One region of the Lysinibacillus sp. FSL R5-0849 genome, then DNA from elsewhere that is predicted to be linked to it. Evidence: riboswitches for the same ligand, from Rfam matches in the RefSeq annotation. Region 1 holds a riboswitch; each other region holds the start of a gene.
The links. Region 1 has a riboswitch for thiamine pyrophosphate ahead of thiT (energy-coupled thiamine transporter ThiT). Riboswitches for the same ligand answer to the same signal wherever they lie in the genome.
Positions count from the first base shown of each region.

Region 2: linked by a shared signal. The riboswitch ahead of thiC (phosphomethylpyrimidine synthase ThiC) and the one ahead of thiT (energy-coupled thiamine transporter ThiT) in region 1 are both predicted to bind thiamine pyrophosphate.
Region 3: linked by a shared signal. The riboswitch ahead of thiM (hydroxyethylthiazole kinase) and the one ahead of thiT (energy-coupled thiamine transporter ThiT) in region 1 are both predicted to bind thiamine pyrophosphate.
Region 4: linked by a shared signal. The riboswitch ahead of thiW (energy coupling factor transporter S component ThiW) and the one ahead of thiT (energy-coupled thiamine transporter ThiT) in region 1 are both predicted to bind thiamine pyrophosphate.

Region 1 is NZ_CP152004.1:4,010,706-4,014,924, reverse strand. It holds gene MKY80_RS19940 (SMC family ATPase) at 1-1,411, shown strand, start outside; gene MKY80_RS19935 (hypothetical protein) at 1,452-1,577, opposite strand; gene MKY80_RS19930 (DUF4870 domain-containing protein) at 1,630-1,953, opposite strand; TPP riboswitch at 2,080-2,187, shown strand; gene thiT (energy-coupled thiamine transporter ThiT) at 2,322-2,882, shown strand; gene map (type I methionyl aminopeptidase) at 3,052-3,807, shown strand; gene MKY80_RS19915 (hypothetical protein) at 3,835-4,219, opposite strand, start outside.
Region 2 is NZ_CP152004.1:237,503-241,721, forward strand. It holds gene MKY80_RS01115 (methyl-accepting chemotaxis protein) at 1-658, shown strand, start outside; gene MKY80_RS01120 (AEC family transporter) at 987-1,916, shown strand; TPP riboswitch at 1,983-2,097, shown strand; gene thiC (phosphomethylpyrimidine synthase ThiC) at 2,243-4,021, shown strand.
Region 3 is NZ_CP152004.1:3,495,951-3,500,169, forward strand. It holds gene MKY80_RS17180 (acyl--CoA ligase) at 1-1,315, opposite strand, end outside; TPP riboswitch at 1,503-1,601, shown strand; gene thiM (hydroxyethylthiazole kinase) at 1,688-2,455, shown strand; gene thiD (bifunctional hydroxymethylpyrimidine kinase/phosphomethylpyrimidine kinase) at 2,443-3,267, shown strand; gene thiE (thiamine phosphate synthase) at 3,257-3,898, shown strand; gene MKY80_RS17200 (alpha/beta-type small acid-soluble spore protein) at 3,972-4,190, opposite strand.
Region 4 is NZ_CP152004.1:842,922-847,140, forward strand. It holds gene MKY80_RS03885 (VWA domain-containing protein) at 1-1,252, shown strand, start outside; gene thiW (energy coupling factor transporter S component ThiW) at 1,343-1,846, opposite strand; TPP riboswitch at 1,941-2,048, opposite strand; gene MKY80_RS03895 (tetracycline resistance MFS efflux pump) at 2,100-3,296, opposite strand; gene MKY80_RS03900 (spermidine/putrescine ABC transporter substrate-binding protein) at 3,787-4,219, opposite strand, start outside.

The DNA of each region.
Region 1 (4,219 bases):
TTTGTATTTGGAAAAAGAGGCATTTTTAACATCCGCACAACAGCTTCAGCAAGAGGCACTGACACAAATAGAAGCATACGCGATGAAGCAACAGGATCAAGCACAAATAATAGCTTCCTTAGAAAAAATGGAACAAGAGATTACTAGCTTAAAGATTATCAATCAACAGTTAGCTCAAACAAGGATTAACCAGAAGGAACAGCGTTTAGCAATAGAGCATTTGCAACATAAACAAGTCAAACTTGAGGAATATTTAACTGAGCAGATGAAGGGCTGGACAAGACTGCAGGCAATTGTAGAAGAACAGCATAAGCAAATGCCAACAACTATGCCAACCTTAAAGCAATTAAAACAAACACTTACCGATGTTAGTAAACAGAAAATGGATTTACAAAAATTATGGCAGGAAAGCCAGCATGATTTACATGCCGCGAAGGAAGCTGCCAGTAATGCTAAACTAGCTGTGGAAATCGCCAAACAGAATTTTGAAGAATTAAAGCTCAAAATGAATGACAAGCGTGAGCAGTTTTCAATAAGCATGCAGGAAGCAGGCTTTGTGTACTATGAAGACTATGCAACTGCGAAAAGAAGTGCCACTCAATTAGAGGAACTTCGAAAGGCATGCAATGACTACAGGTTACATGTTCATACGTTACAAATTCAAATTTCAGAAGGAGAAAAACATCTACAAGGGAAAGAGGAGCAAGATTTAGCCCTGATGGAGGCAACTGTGGAAAATCTCAGAATCGCCTATGAGGATGCCTTTAAACAACTTCAACAAATAGATGGATTTGCGAAATCATGTCTAAGCTTCATCAACAAAGTAGAAGAAACAGAGAGAGAGCTTCGTTTACTTGAGAGTGAGGCAGGTCGAGTGAAGGAGCTGTATGGCTTATTAAATGGGCAAAATTCGAAAAAACTGTCCTTTGAACGATATATTCAAATTAATTATTTAGATCAAATTACAGAGGCAGCCAATATTCGTCTTTATCATTTATCTAACGGTCAATTTGAACTTAGACGTTCAGACAGGCTTGAAAAGCATGCCAAGCAAAGTGGACTTGGGCTTGATGTATATGATGCTTACACAGATCAATTACGAGATGTTAAAACGTTATCTGGTGGTGAAAAGTTCAATGCATCATTAAGCCTTGCTCTAGGAATGGCAGATGTTATTCAAAGCTTCCAAGGCAATATTCATATTGAAACCATGTTTATTGATGAGGGCTTTGGCTCGCTCGATGAAGAATCATTAAATAAAGCAATAGACACATTAATCGATTTACAAGATTCTGGACGAATGATTGGTGTCATCTCTCATGTGCCTGAATTAAAATCAGCGATGCCAGCCGTTTTACATGTCGAAAAAACATTGAATGGACATAGTCAAACACATTTTGAAATAAAATAAAGGAAGGTGTATTTCCGGTTTAAGGAAATACGCCCTCCTTTTATTTTTTTCGAGAACTGACTGTAGAAGTTGTCCCTTTTTTTGCTGCCAGCCCTTTTTTTACGATTGGTATAACAATAGGCGCTAATTTAACAGCGGTTTTCACTACTTTTGATACTTTCATCAAAAACACAGCTCCTTTTTAATTACTTCTACCTGTTTATTTTAAAAATGAAACATTAGCGGATAACTCGAACGGCTTGAATAATATTCCATATAACAATTCCGAGCGAGACAATTCCGTAAATGGCGAACGAAATGAACCAAATGATCATGACTGTACTATTACTTGAAGTGGGGTCTAAACTAAATGTAGAAAAGACAAAGACAATGAAAAATAAGATCCCAAATACGAAAGGAATTAGATGGGACACTAATGCGCGAATAGAATGTCTTTTGATGTCAGCATCTTTCGTAACGAAGTAAACAATTAATGGTACGATGAAAGGAGCAAAGAAAATACTGAGATAACTAAAAGCAGATAATATTTTTTGGTTCTCCATAGTTGTACCTCCTTTTTTAATATTTACGCATGGAAAACAGTAAAGTTTCAAAAATTAAGTATGGAAGAGGTTGTAATCATTCCGTGCTTTGCGTACAATGAAAGTGTTCAAATTAAATTCAGATGTAACGACCACAAGGGGAGCTGATGATGTCAGCTGAGACTGGGCACGTAATGCCTTGACTCTTTGAACCTGTAAGCTAACACTTGCGTAGGGATGTGGATAGAAACCGACACTTGTACGATGTGAGGCTCTGTCCTGACATCGTTTTTTCATTCTTAAGAATAAAAAGGTGTCAGAGCGAATCAAATCAGCGCATTTCTATTCCTGCTCTTGTATCCTACATCGGAACAAAGGAGAGAATATGTATGGACAAAAAAAGACTATTAATGCTAGTGGAGATTGCAATATTTGCAGCGATTGGCCTCGTGCTCGATCAGGTCTCCTTTAAAGTATGGGCACAAGGTGGCTCTGTTAGTCTTGTTATGGTACCAATTATGTTAATTGCATTTCGCTGGGGTCTAGTAGCTGGCCTAACAACAGGCTTGCTTGTAGGTGTTATGCAAACCATGTTTGGAGCTTATATTGTACACTGGCTTCAAGGTTTATTAGATTACGGTGTTGCTTTCACAGTTGTAGGGTTAGCGGCCATTGTACGCAGACCTTTACTGGAAGCAGCAAATCAACTAAACAAAACAAAAATGGCGCTTTATATTATTGTAGGTACTGTATTTGCAGGCTTCTTGAGATATGCAGCGCACACTACTGCTGGCGCGGTATTTTTTGCAGAGTATGCCGGCGATCAAAATGCGTGGATCTACTCGATTATTTATAATGGTACCTATATGCTGCCCGCAACAGTATTAACAGCTATTGTGGGAGCGTTATTATTCACAGCGGCTCCACAACTAATGCAACGTAAAGCATAATGCCAACCCCTTCATATTGGTGAAGGGTTTTTTATGTAGTCGTAAGAGAATAGAGCTCTTAGCACTTTGCCAAGAAGGCAGGCATACAATATTTAAAGCGTTTAGCGTTATACGCGTAAAAAGTTATGTTATATTAAAGAGTAGATATTAGATGAAAGGGACGTTATACATGATTGTAAAAACGCAAGAAGAAATTGAAGCTTTTAAAAAAATTGGACGCATTTGTGCAGAGATTCGTGAAGCGATGAAGGCTGCTACAAAACCAGGTGTCACAACACTTGAACTAGATGAAATTGCTGGTCGAATGTTTGCTGAGGCAGGTGCCATTTCAGGACCAAAAGGAGAATATGACTTCCCAGGATATACTTGTATAAGTGTCAACGAGGAAGTAGCGCATGGTATCCCAGGTAAACGTGTTATTCAGGAGGGAGATATCGTCAATATCGATGTTTCAGGCTCTTTAGATGGCTACTTTGCCGACACGGGCATTTCATTTGTAGTTGGTGAAGGCTATGAAGACAAAGAAAAACTATGTCGTGTTGCCAAAGATGCTTTTGATCGTGCTATGACAAAGGTAAAGGCGGGCTCTAAATTAAATCAAATCGGTAAAGCTGTAGAGCGCGAAGCGAATGCTAATGGCTTAACAGTTATTATGAATTTAACAGGCCATGGTTTAGGTCGTTCTTTACATGATGAACCAGATCACATTTTAAATTATTACGATGCATGGGATTCTACGATTATGAAAGAAGGCATGGTTCTTGCAGTTGAGCCATTTATCTCAGCAAAAGCAGAGCATATTGTAGAAGCTGGTGATGGTTGGACATTCATTACACCTGATAAGTCTCTTGTTGCTCAAATTGAACATTCAGTAATTGTTACAAAAGATAAACCAATTATCCTTACTTCATTAGACGAAGAATAGGATTACAAAAAAATCCTGCACACCAAATTATTTTTGGTAGGCAGGATTTTTTTTAATGAATAAAATACCAACTAAGAGTACACCACATAAAAATAATGCAGCTGTTGTTACGAGTAGCTCATCAAAACCATTATGTAAAGCGATTCCTATATAAGCCCATATAAAAACACTTGGATACATGATATCAAAGTGATGAAAGCGGATATGTAGCGCAATGGCTCCACCTAATGTCAGTAAAATAACTGCCCAAAGAGGAGTGCTCAGACCAAAACCGTTCCAACCATAAGCTGTTAACGTAAAGCTAATATTTGTGATAAAAATAAATGTCATCCATGCAAAATAAATGGTGAAAGGAATACGACCCGACAGTGATTTGTCATGAAGTGGATACGTATTGTACAGCATAAATAAA
Region 2 (4,219 bases), 900 kb from region 1:
AGAGGTTCTAAGTTTACATGAACATAATATAGAGACGAATGAGATGAACAGCCGTATTCAGCAGCAAATGGAATCGCTAGCTTCTAATATTGCCAATATTAATCAAATTATTGCCTCCATTCAAAGCATTACGGAGCAAACTAATCTATTAGCTTTAAATGCAAGTATTGAGGCTGCACGAGCTGGTGAGCATGGAAAAGGTTTTGCTGTCGTGGCGGAAGAAGTAAGAAAGTTGGCAGAGCAATCAAAAACTGAAACAGAAATTATTAAAAGCACGGTAGAAAGTATTTTAGAAAATTCTCAGCAAACAGTTGCAGTCATTGCATCAAATGCAGACTTAATGCAATCTCAAAATGAGTCCGTACAAAGCACGCAATTGGCCTTTAAAGATAATAGTGATTTGTCACGTGCAATTGCAACTTCTATTAGTGAACTAATGACACAGTTGTCTACTATGTTAGAGCATAAAAATCAAGCGATTATGTCCATTCAAAGTATATCGGCTATATCAGAGGAAACAGCGGCCTCTGCTGAGCAAGTAAGTGCCTCTGCAATGGACCAACAAGCAGAATTGCAAAAAGTGGCAGAGTCTATGCAAAATATGAATGATATCTCTAATGAACTGCAAGAGGTAGTTAATCTATTTAAGCTTGCGTAAAGAAAAAGGCTACCTAAAATCTAAAGGTAGCTCAGACTGTTGATAAAAGGAATCGAGAAGTTCATGCTCGATTCCTTTTTCATTTTTACTTCATGAAAAATAATTCTTTGCTGCCTAATCATACATGGCCCTAAATGAATGAGTTTTGGTAATTCTTACATTGTGTACATTGTTCTCGTTCATTGATTTGATTTTTTGAATCTTTTCAACCATAGGAACAAGGCGCGCCCCGTCCGTAGTGGAAATCAACGGTTTTAATTATGAAAGTAAGTGTCATTGACCAAGTGCATGATCGACACTACTATTAAAAGGGAGGGGGGACATCAATATGGTGTATCTTGGAATGATTTTCTTTCAAATTGTCGCACCTATTTTAGTATTACTTGTACTAGGTGCTATTCTACAAAAGAAATTTCGCTTTAATTTAAAAGCATTATCACAGCTTATTACATATTGTTTTATGCCAGCCGCTGTATTTATTAATTTATATGAGACGAATATAAAGCTGTCTGTTCTAGGAGAAGTCGGATTGTTTGTTGTACTTTTTATCGGTAGTCAAATGCTGCTTAGTCACTTTTTAGCGAAAGGGCTTGGCCTCGCCAAAACTGAGGCGGCTGTTTTTAAAAATAGTGTAGTACTCATTAACTCTGGGAACTATGGGATTCCGGTAGCTCAAATGATTTTTGCCACTCAACCTATTGGTGTAGCCATCCAGGTTATACTCGTTATCTTTCAAAACATGACAACGTATACGTATGGTTTATATAATTTAATTTCCTCTACTAAATCGGGCATGACGATTTTTAAGGACTTTATAAAAATGCCTATTATTCACGCTTTAATAATCGGTGTGGCCATGAATTATTTTGATATTGGCATTCCGCAGTTTATTAAAATACCAATAGACCATGTAGCAGATGGTTTTATTGCCGTTGCATTAATCACGCTAGGCGCCCAATTGTCTCAGATGGAGATCAAAACGATGTTTAATAAAACAGTATTCGTCAGCTGCTTCACGCGATTATTTATCGGACCAGCCGTGGCTTTAGTCATTATCTATGCGCTGGGTTTAGATGGGGTTGTGGCACAATCATTATTTATAGCAAGTGCTTTTCCCACATCCCGCAACAGTTCAAGTCTAGCATTAGAGTATGATGTAGAGTCGTCAACAGCTGCACAAACCGTTTTATTCTCAACCATTGTGAGTTGTATAACGGTCACGATTGTGATTTATATTGCGGATGTATTGTTTACCTAATAGAAAATATTTAAATGATAACTTCCATCTCTTAGCAATATCTGCTACACTAGCATCAAACTGAATAGTATTAACTAGGGGGGTCTGATGAGTCAGGCTGAGAGGGAAACGCATAGAGGTTTCTTGACCCTTTGGACCTGATCTGGCTCATACCAGCGTGGGAAAGTTAAGAAGCTATTGCCTATTACGTGCAATCAATAGACCCTTTACATTCATGGCCGGATCCAATTATTATTTTGGATTCGGCCTTTATTTATTTTATTTGATTGTTGGGTGAGCTAGATTCGGTCCTTGCCTAAAATATATTTAAGGGAGAGAAGTAGCTCATGTCAGCAATTAGTGAAAAGAACATTACGATTATGTCTAACTTTGAAGGAAGTAAAAAGGTTTATGTGGAAGGATCTCGTCCAGATATATTAGTACCAATGCGTGAAATTGCATTAAGTCCGACGACTGGTAGCTTTGGAGATGAAGAAAATGCCCCGATTCGAGTGTATGATACGAGTGGACCATATACAGATCCTTCCTTTCGTGTGGATATTACAAAAGGCTTACCTGCTTTAAGAAGTCCTTGGATACAAGAGCGAGGGGATGTTGAGGAATACGGAGGACGTACGATTAAACCTGAGGATAATGGTTTTCGTCGTGCTGATGATCCACGTATCCATGAAAATGTCTTTCCGGAATTGGTGAGAAAGCCTTTACGTGCAAAGAAGGGTAGAAATGTCACACAGCTTCATTATGCTAGAAAGGGAATTATTACACCTGAGATGGAATTTGTAGCGATACGCGAAAATATGGACCCAGATTTCGTACGTTCAGAGATTGCAGCAGGCCGAGCTATTATGCCTTCCAATATTAATCATCCAGAGGCAGAGCCAATGATTATCGGTCGTAATTTCCATGTGAAAATTAATGCGAACATTGGAAATTCAGCCGTATCATCCTCGATTGCAGAGGAGGTCGAAAAAATGACATGGGCTACACGCTGGGGCGCTGATAATATTATGGATCTATCAACTGGCAAGCATATTCATACAACGAGAGAATGGATTATTCGAAATGCTGCAGTACCCGTTGGGACAGTACCAATTTATCAGGCATTAGAAAAAGTGAATGGTGTGGCTGAGGATTTAACGTGGGAGGTGTACCGTGATACGCTTATTGAACAAGCGGAGCAAGGGGTAGATTATTTCACTATTCATGCAGGTGTCCTTTTACGTTATGTCCCTCTTACCGCAAACCGTGTAACGGGTATTGTGTCTCGGGGTGGGTCCATTATGGCGCAGTGGTGCTTATACCATCATCAAGAGAACTTCCTCTATACTCATTTTGAGGAAATATGCGAAATTATGAAAGCTTATGATGTAGCCTTCTCATTAGGAGATGGCTTACGCCCAGGGTCAATCGCGGATGCTAACGATGAAGCACAATTCGCGGAGCTGGAAACATTAGGCGAATTAACGCAAATCGCATGGAAGCATGATGTTCAAGTAATGGTGGAAGGGCCAGGTCATGTTCCAATGCATTTGATTAAAGAAAATATGGACAAGCAATTAGAGGTTTGTAAGGAAGCTCCCTTCTATACATTAGGTCCATTGACAACAGATATTGCGCCAGGTTATGACCATATTACATCTGCTATTGGAGCGGCGATGATTGGTTGGTTTGGAACTGCTATGCTCTGCTACGTGACACCGAAGGAACATTTAGGTTTACCTAATAGGGAGGATGTTCGAGTAGGGGTTATTACTTATAAAATTGCTGCACATGCTGCAGATTTAGCAAAGGGTCACCCAGGTGCACAGCAACGGGATGATGCACTGTCAAAAGCGCGTTTTGAGTTCCGCTGGCGCGATCAATTTAACCTTTCTCTTGATCCAGAGCGTGCAGTAGAATATCATGATGAAACATTGCCAGCAGAAGGAGCCAAAACGGCTCATTTTTGTTCAATGTGCGGGCCTAAATTTTGTAGCATGAGAATTTCCCAGGATATTCGTAATTATGCTAAAGAAAAGGATTTAAATACAACAGAAGCCATCCATGAAGGTATGAGGGAAAAGTCAGCGGAGTTTAAAAAGGCAGGTAGTCAAATCTATCAATAATAATAGTGCGAGGCTTGTGTTTATTTACTAGACACAAGCCTTTTTTTTATGTTGGTTTCACAACTTAATAGGGGAGATGAATATATGCATTTGCAAATAGAAGTGAACGCTTGAACCTAGACGAATACAAAAAAGCTCCACGTGAATTATACATTCACATGGAGTAAAAGTTGGATTTGGATATCAATAATAAGTGGA
Region 3 (4,219 bases), 510 kb from region 1:
TCAGCGCATCCTCTACTTCAAAAGGTCCAATTGTGTAACCTGAGGAAATAATAACATCATCTCCGCGGCCTTCAAACCAAAAATAGCCGTCCGCATCTTTATAAGCTCGATCCCCTGTTATATACCAATCACCACGGAATTGTAAATTAGTACGTTCAGGATCATTTAAATATTTTTTAAAAAGTGCAGGTGTTTCTCGATGAACAGCAATATCACCTACTTCTCCTATAGCAACTGGCTCGCCAAAATCGTCTATAATGTCAACCGTATTGCCTGGCGTAGGTTTACCCATCGAACCAACTCTTGCGTCCATACCAACCATAGTCCCTACAAGAAGTGTATTCTCAGTCTGACCATAACCATCTCGCACTTGTAGATGGAAAGTGTCTGAGAATTTTTTAATGACATCACTGTTCAATGGCTCACCTGCTGAAACAGCTTGTCGAATTGAACTGATGTCATACTCCTGTAAATTTTCAAGTGCTGCCATAAAACGATATTCTGTCGGTGTGCAACATAAGACATTCATCTTAAATTTTTCAAGCAATGCTAAATATGTTGCTGCATCAAACTTTCCTTTATAAACAAATGCAGTGGCACCGCTGCCTAAAATCGCGAGAAACGGACTCCAAATCCATTTTTGCCATCCTGGTGCTGAAGTTGCCCATACAATATCATTTTCTTGTACTCCTAGCCAGTGTGGGGCTGTTGTCCGTAAATGTGCATAGCCCCAGCTATGAGTATGCACAGCAGCTTTCGGGTTACCTGTTGTGCCACTTGTGTAAGCTAAAAAGGCATGGTCTGTACTTTTTGTTGGTGTAGAACTTATGTAAGTTGTTGGTTGCTTTCGCATTTTGTCTACTAACGGCTGCCATGGTTCATGTGCATTACCGATAACAAATTGCTGTATATTTTGTAAATTCCCTACTTGATCAAATTGCTCAATATAAGGCTCAAAGGCTACAACAGCTTTAGCATCAGCATGATGAATACGATACTCAATATCTTTTGTTCTTAGCATTTCAGAGCTTGGAATGATTATTAAACCCGCTTTTAATGCAGCAATATAGACAATGTATGCTTCTACTGAGCGTGGTACCATCACTAAAATGACATCACCTTTAGTTAATCCACTTTTTGTAAAGACATGTGCCGCCTGATTCGCTCTTTCAAGTAAATGTGCGTAGGTGATAAATTGTACATCAGAATGCTCATGATAAATAATCAATGCATTTTTAGTTGAATCCTTTGCATATTTTTCAAATTCATCTGTTATGTTATACCATTCTGGTGCTACTAATTCTTGTCTATTCATGGCAAATGCCCCCTTTTGTTAAGACACATTATACTCCTTTTCTAGTATTTTCAATGGTTTACACTTGATTTAAGTAAAGTCATGACAACTATCATGCTTAGCTATATGGCATCAGTCACGTTTTGTCGATAGGAAAACTTGCTATTGAATACATATGAAAAGTATGGTACATTTTGGTCAACTATAAGCAAGATTGCAGGGGGACTCATAAAGAGTTGAGAAGGTAAAACCTGACCCTTTGAACCTGTTAGTTAATACTGACGTAGGGAGCAATGAACATCGTTTTTTCAGATGAAAGGCTCTTTTTCGTGCATTTTTACGTAAAAAGGGCCTTTTTTGCATGCTTACGTCCACCAATAAAGGAGGACTAAAATGATTTTTCAAACAATTCGTCAACAACAACCGCTTATTCACTGTATAACTAATTATGTCGTGGCTAATTTCCAAGCCAATGGTCTATTGGCATTAGGTGCCTCTCCTGTCATGGCTGATGATAGCCATGAGGTGGAGGAAATGGTCGCCATTGCAGACGCTCTTTTAATCAATATTGGTACACTAAATGACCGAACAAAAGAATCAATGCTGTTAGCAGGAAAAAAAGCAAATACCCTTGCCATTCCTGTTATATTAGATCCGGTTGGCGCAGGTGCCACAGTTTATCGCAAGGAAACCGTACACCTATTACTTTCAGCTATACAATTTGCAGTCATACGCTGTAACAAGGGTGAGCTTGCGGCATTAGCCAATGTAGAATGGCAACAAAAAGGTGTTGATAGTGGTGAGGGATTTATTGCCATAGAGACTGAGGCTACACTATTGGCTCAACGCTACAACTGTATAGTCATTGTTACAGGCAAACATGATTTTATGACAGACGGTGTGCAGAGCCAATGGATTACAGGTGGAAATTCACAAATGACTGAAGTAACGGGTACAGGCTGTTTACTTAGCGCTATATGTGGAGCAGCCTTCTCTTCAGGAGATGATCCGTATAGCCAATTAGCGGAAACACTGACATACTATAAAAAAGCAGCTGAGTTAGCATCCGCATTTACAGAGGATATCGGGGATATTCAAATTGCTTTGCTTAATGCCTTACATCGTCTTTCAAAGGAGGGTGAGGCATCATGCATATTGTAACGACAATTGCAGGCTCGGATAGTGGCGGTGGCGCTGGCATTCAGGCTGATTTAAAAACATTTCAGGAATTAGGGGTTTTTGGCACCTCCGTTATTACAGCATTAACTGCTCAAAACACAATTGGTGTAACAGGGGTTTTCCCAATTGACGTTGACTTTGTTGAAAAACAATTTCATGCATTACTTGAAGATTTTTCGATTGCTGCGATTAAAACAGGGATGCTTTATTCCTCGGAAATTATTCAAGGTATTGCACACATTATTGACGATTTAAAAATCCCACTAATTGTTGATCCCGTTATGATTGCAAAAGGTGGAGAAAGCTTACTGCAGCAAGAGGCTATCGAGGCCATGCGCATGTCTTTACTTCCTCTTGCTACAATTGTGACACCAAATATACCAGAAGCAGAGGCACTTACGGGAAGAAAAATAAATCATTTCTCGGATATGGAGGAAATTGCTCAATGCTTTTTCCAACTAGGTGTTCAATGTGTCATCATTAAAGGTGGGCATCTACCCAATTCGTTATATGCAATTGATTATGTATTTATAAAAAATGACAAATCATTTTCCATGCAGTCTCCTCGTATTTCGACGGAAAACACACATGGTACAGGTTGTACATTTTCAGCAGCTATCACGGCTTTCCTTGGTCAAGGTTTGTCCATTGAAAAAGCTATTATCGAAGCTAAAAAATTTATACAATTAGCCATTATGCACGATTTAGACATTGGTAATGGTCATGGGCCCACAAATCATTTTGCTTATCAGTTGCATAAAGGTGCCTGCGAGGTGAAATTACTTGAAACGTGAAGATTTACAGCTTTATTTTATTATGGGTACAAGCAATGTTTCCCAACAGGAACCTTTAGCTGTACTCGAACAAGGGCTGCGGGCTGGCATTACTATGTTTCAATTACGTGAAAAGGGTCCTAATGCATTAACAGGATTAGCTTATGAGCAATTTGCCCGCCAATGCCAAAAACGATGTCAACATTACCGTGTGCCGTTTATCATTAACGATGATGTGGATCTAGCAGTTCGACTTGGTGCAGATGGTGTTCATATTGGCCAAGATGATGAACAGATTGCCATTGCACGTAAAAAAATGGCAAACCGGCTCCTTGGCGTTTCTGTACATTCACAGGAAGAGCTACAAACGGCTATTGACCATCATGCGGACTATGTAGGAATTGGACCTATTTTTGCCACAACATCTAAAAGTGATGCACAACCACCATGTGGCACAATTTTTTTACAGCAAGCTTCCAAATTGCAGCCTAACTTTCCCATTGTAGCCATAGGTGGAATAAATTGGACAAACGCTAATGTTGTTTTGCAAGCTGGTGCTGACGGAGTTGCTGTTATTTCTGCTATCTGTGACAGTAAGGATATTGAACAAACAGTATCCATGTTTAAGTCTTTATCTCGCATAAAAAAATGATTGATAAACAAACTAAAACCAGTGCCTTTTACGGTCACTGGTTTTGAGTTTATAAATGCTTAGTTAGCATTTATTAGTTGTTGTTGTTTGGCATACCTTTTAATTGAGATTCTGCCATTTGTACAAGACGTTTAGTGATTTCACCACCAACGGAACCGTTAGCACGAGCTGAAGCGTCAGCCCCTAATTGAACACCAAATTCTTGTGCAATTTCGTATTTCATTTGATCAAGTGCTTGTTGTACACCAGGTACTGCAAGCTGGTTTGAACTGCGGTTGTTGTTTGAAGCCATGTTTCTCACCTCCTTGTGAATATAGAATG
Region 4 (4,219 bases), 1.5 Mb from region 1:
TGATGATCGACCATGGGAAATTATAGAGACTGGTCCTCTGAACAATAAAGAAGAGGCAGTGGATACCATTTTATCTGTTACACCAGGAGGCGGGACAGAAATCTATGGTTCACTTGCAAAAGCATATGAAAACCTAGCAGATATAAAACTGCAACGTAAGCATATTATTCTTTTAACGGATGGACAATCACAGCCAGGAAATTATGAAGATTTAATTGAACAAGGAAAAGATACTGGAATAACTTTATCAACAGTGGCTATTGGTCAAGATGCGGATGCTAACTTATTGGAAGCTCTGAGTGAGATGGGAAGCGGACGTTTCTACAATGTTATCGATGAGCAAACTATTCCTTCCATTTTATCTCGTGAAACAGCTATGATTTCCCGTACGTACATTGAGGATAACCCATTTTATCCAATACTCTATCATGCAGGGGGATGGAATACGCTATTTGCCAATGGCGTTCCACAAATGAATGCTTATATCGGAACAACCGCAAAGCAGGGTGCTACCGTCGTGGCTGAAAGCGAAAAAGAAGATCCGGTGTTAGCACAATGGCAATACGGTCTTGGCAAAACATTCGCATTCACTTCTGATTCAACAGGAAAGTGGTCGGGCGACTGGGCAAGATGGCAAAACTGGGGCACATTTTGGCAAACGCTTATTTCACAAATGCTCCCAAGTTATAATGATGTTGCCTATGATGTAAGAATAGAATCAGATGGGTCCTTTATGATTACAGATCCTACAAATGAAGCAGCCTTTTTAGATATTGTTGCGGTTAATGAAGCTGGTGAAGAGTTAGACACACAGCTTGAAACTATATCAGCCTCTCAGGTGCGTGCTGTAGTACAAGCTGACCCGGGATTAATCTTCTTCCGTATCGCTGATGAAAAGGAAACGATTTATCAGGCTGGATTAAGTGTTCCCTATAGTGCTGAGTATGAACTTCTTCCTGCTAATGATAAATTAATAGAAGAATTAACCGAACAAACTGGGGGTGCTATTTTAAAAGAACCACAAGAAGTGTTCCGTGACTTTACAAAGCAAGGGGCGGATCGTCAAAACATTGCGACATGGCTTCTCCTTGCAGGTATGCTCTTATTCTTTATTGATATTACAATAAGACGCTTTGGCTGGAATTTCCTAACGAAGCCGAAGAAAAAGGAGCAAATTGTAGAGAATCACCCCGTACAGGCAGAAAACACGAACGTGGCACAATTATTAAAGGGTATGAAAAAACGCCAATAATTTAGTTAGATGAAAGCAGTGCGAATTATTTCGCACTGCTTTTTGTATATGCATGGAGACAAATCCTCTAAGTTATATCAACAACGTTATTTAATAAAAAGAGCGGGAATTAAAATATTTTACTAGCACGGTTTTACGCAAACTGCTAGCTACTACAATACCTAAGATTGCTCCAATTGAACTTGATATTAAAAAGGCAGGCATGAAAAATAAGGCCGCTACGGATGTCCCCATAAGTAACTTTGCATAGGGCACTGCTACAAGCGATGCGAGAAGACCAGTGCCGATCACTTCACCCATACCAGCTAGCCACATTTTACTGCTATATTTATAGGCAAGACCTGCGCATAATGCTCCAATAATACTACCAGGAATGGCTAACAGTGAGCCTGTTCCTGTAAGGATACGAATGATAGCCGTAACAAAGGCAACTACAACTGTAGGTACGGGTCCAAGTATAATGGCTCCTATTACGTTAATAGCGTGCTGCACAGGGTAGGCACGAGCAATCCCAGTTGGAATGGAGATGAACGTAGAGCCTGCAACGGCAATCGCTACTAATAAAGCCATAATTGTTAATTTTCGAATAGACATGATAGGTGCGCTCCTTTTCGTTTTAGCCACTAGGAAAATGAAAAAAGCCGCTTCCTTCAAACGACAGGAAGCGGCCTTGCTTATACACTGAAAATAGCAAGAAGCGCCACTTCCCTCCGCTAGCATGAACTAGATCAGGTTCGAAGGGTCCGTATATAACCATATACGTCTCAGCCTTTAAAAGACTCCCCTAGTGGTAAGTATTTTTTAGAAGTGTAACATACTTCAATCAATAGTCAATAAGCTTTGATGATTAGTGTGAATCTGGATGCATAAGCTGTGGTGCCTTTTTCAATGTCCAAATCAGGGCAAGGAAGAAGCAGGCTAATAAGATAATGGCACCAAAAATATAAGGACTATTCATATTCCAGTCAAATAAGAAACCAGCTAAAGCGGGTCCAATCATATTTCCAAGACTCATATAGGCATTGTTCAAGCCGGCTGCAAACCCTTGCTCTGTTTCAGCAAGTTTTGAGATGAGTGTATTAACAGCTGGACGAATTAATGTTGTTGCCGTAGAGAAGATGGTTGCTACAACTAATATTAGTGCAAAACCTGAAACAAATAATATTAAGAAAATAGCAATGGAGGCAATAAATAAATTGACCAAAACTACTTTCATTTCACCAAAGCGTTTAAAGAGTGGCGTTATGATAAACATCTGTACAATTACCCCAAATGCTCCACCAACCACTAGAATGGTAGCAATATCGCCAGGTGAGTAATTAAATTTTTCTGTCACAAATAGTGATAAGGTTGTTTGGAAGTTAGCAATCCCAAATGAGAATACCATCATAATAATTAACATAACAAAATAAGGCATATGTACAGAGCGAGCCATCTGTTTCACCAGATTATCTTGCTTTTGTCTATTTTGCGCAGTATTTGGCTTTGTAGATGGTAATAAAAAGTACGATAAAATAGACGCTAAAATGGCGGCAGCTCCCGCCATGAAAAATGGAAAATGTAAGCTAACCTTTGCGAGGAAACCACCAATTCCAGGGCCAATCATAAAGCCGAACGACATTGCAGCTCCTAACATACTCATTCCTTTTCCGCGTTCTTCATAAGTTGTCACGTCTGCTACAAAAGCCATAATAGGAGGTGCAACAAATGCAGAGCCAAGGCCACCTAAAAAGCGTGCCAAAAAGAGCATCCAAACATCTGTAGAAAGGCCAAAACCGATTTGTGCAAGTCCTGTTAGTATAAGACCGAAAATAATTAAATTTTTCCGCCCATACAGGTCAGAAAGATTCCCAGCAATTGGAGAAAATACAAATTGTGCCAAGGCGAACGTTGCAATAAGCATGCCTAGAACTTGTCCTGCTGCTCCAAATATTCTTAAATATTCCGGCATTACAGGAATAATAATTCCAATACTCCCCATTGCGATAAACATATTAAACATTAATATATACAAAGCCGCCTTATTGGACTTCTGCTGGGTCATCGAAAAACCCCCTTTATGTAATCAAATATAGTACAGTCTATCATAAAGAATTATGGCTGGCTAATAGTTGAGATTGCTGTAACTGATCCAATCGTTAGAATGGTTTTCCAGAAAAGTTTTTTTCTCAGAAAACTTCACAATGTAATAGTATCTAATTGATTAATAAACATGAATAGTTAGGAGAGCGTATGAACTTTTTGCTAGAAGTAATTTTGTTGAAATGAAATAGCGTGATAAAAGTGAATAATATTGTTTAAGATGAAGCTATGATGGGCATATGTATTGGCACGTAGTATCTATGGTCTTTTCTTGGATCTAGAGGTGAAAATGATTGTTAGCTTAAACATAGACCAAAGGGATTATAGGAGAGGGGGCTGCGAAGATGAACTACTACAGGCTACTAGTAGAATTGCTTTCTAAATATAGTAATACAACTGAATGCTTACATAAAAAGGGCGAATTGGTTTCTAGACCAATTCGCTCTTATAAATTATCGAATACTCATTTTAAATTCTAAAAACAGCTCATTATATTTACCTAAGTAATCTGGGCCTAAGTTTTTATAGACCTCTAATGTATCACGTTGCTCTTCAGAAGGGTAATAGCGTTCATCAGCAACTACTTCAGGGTCCATTAAGTCCATCGCAGCGATATTAGGCGTCGAATAGCCAACATAATCGGCATTTTGAGCACCAGATTCAGCACTTAGCATAAAATTGATAAAGGCATGTGCACCATCAATATTTTTTGAGGTTTTTGGTATAACCATATTATCGAACCATAAATTGGAGCCCTCTTCAGGAACAGCAAAGTCCAACTCTTCATTTTCAGACATCATGTCCGCTGCCTGACCAGACCAAGTGAGGGCCACTGATGCTTCATTATTGATCATTAATGGTGTAATTTCATCCCCAATGATCGCT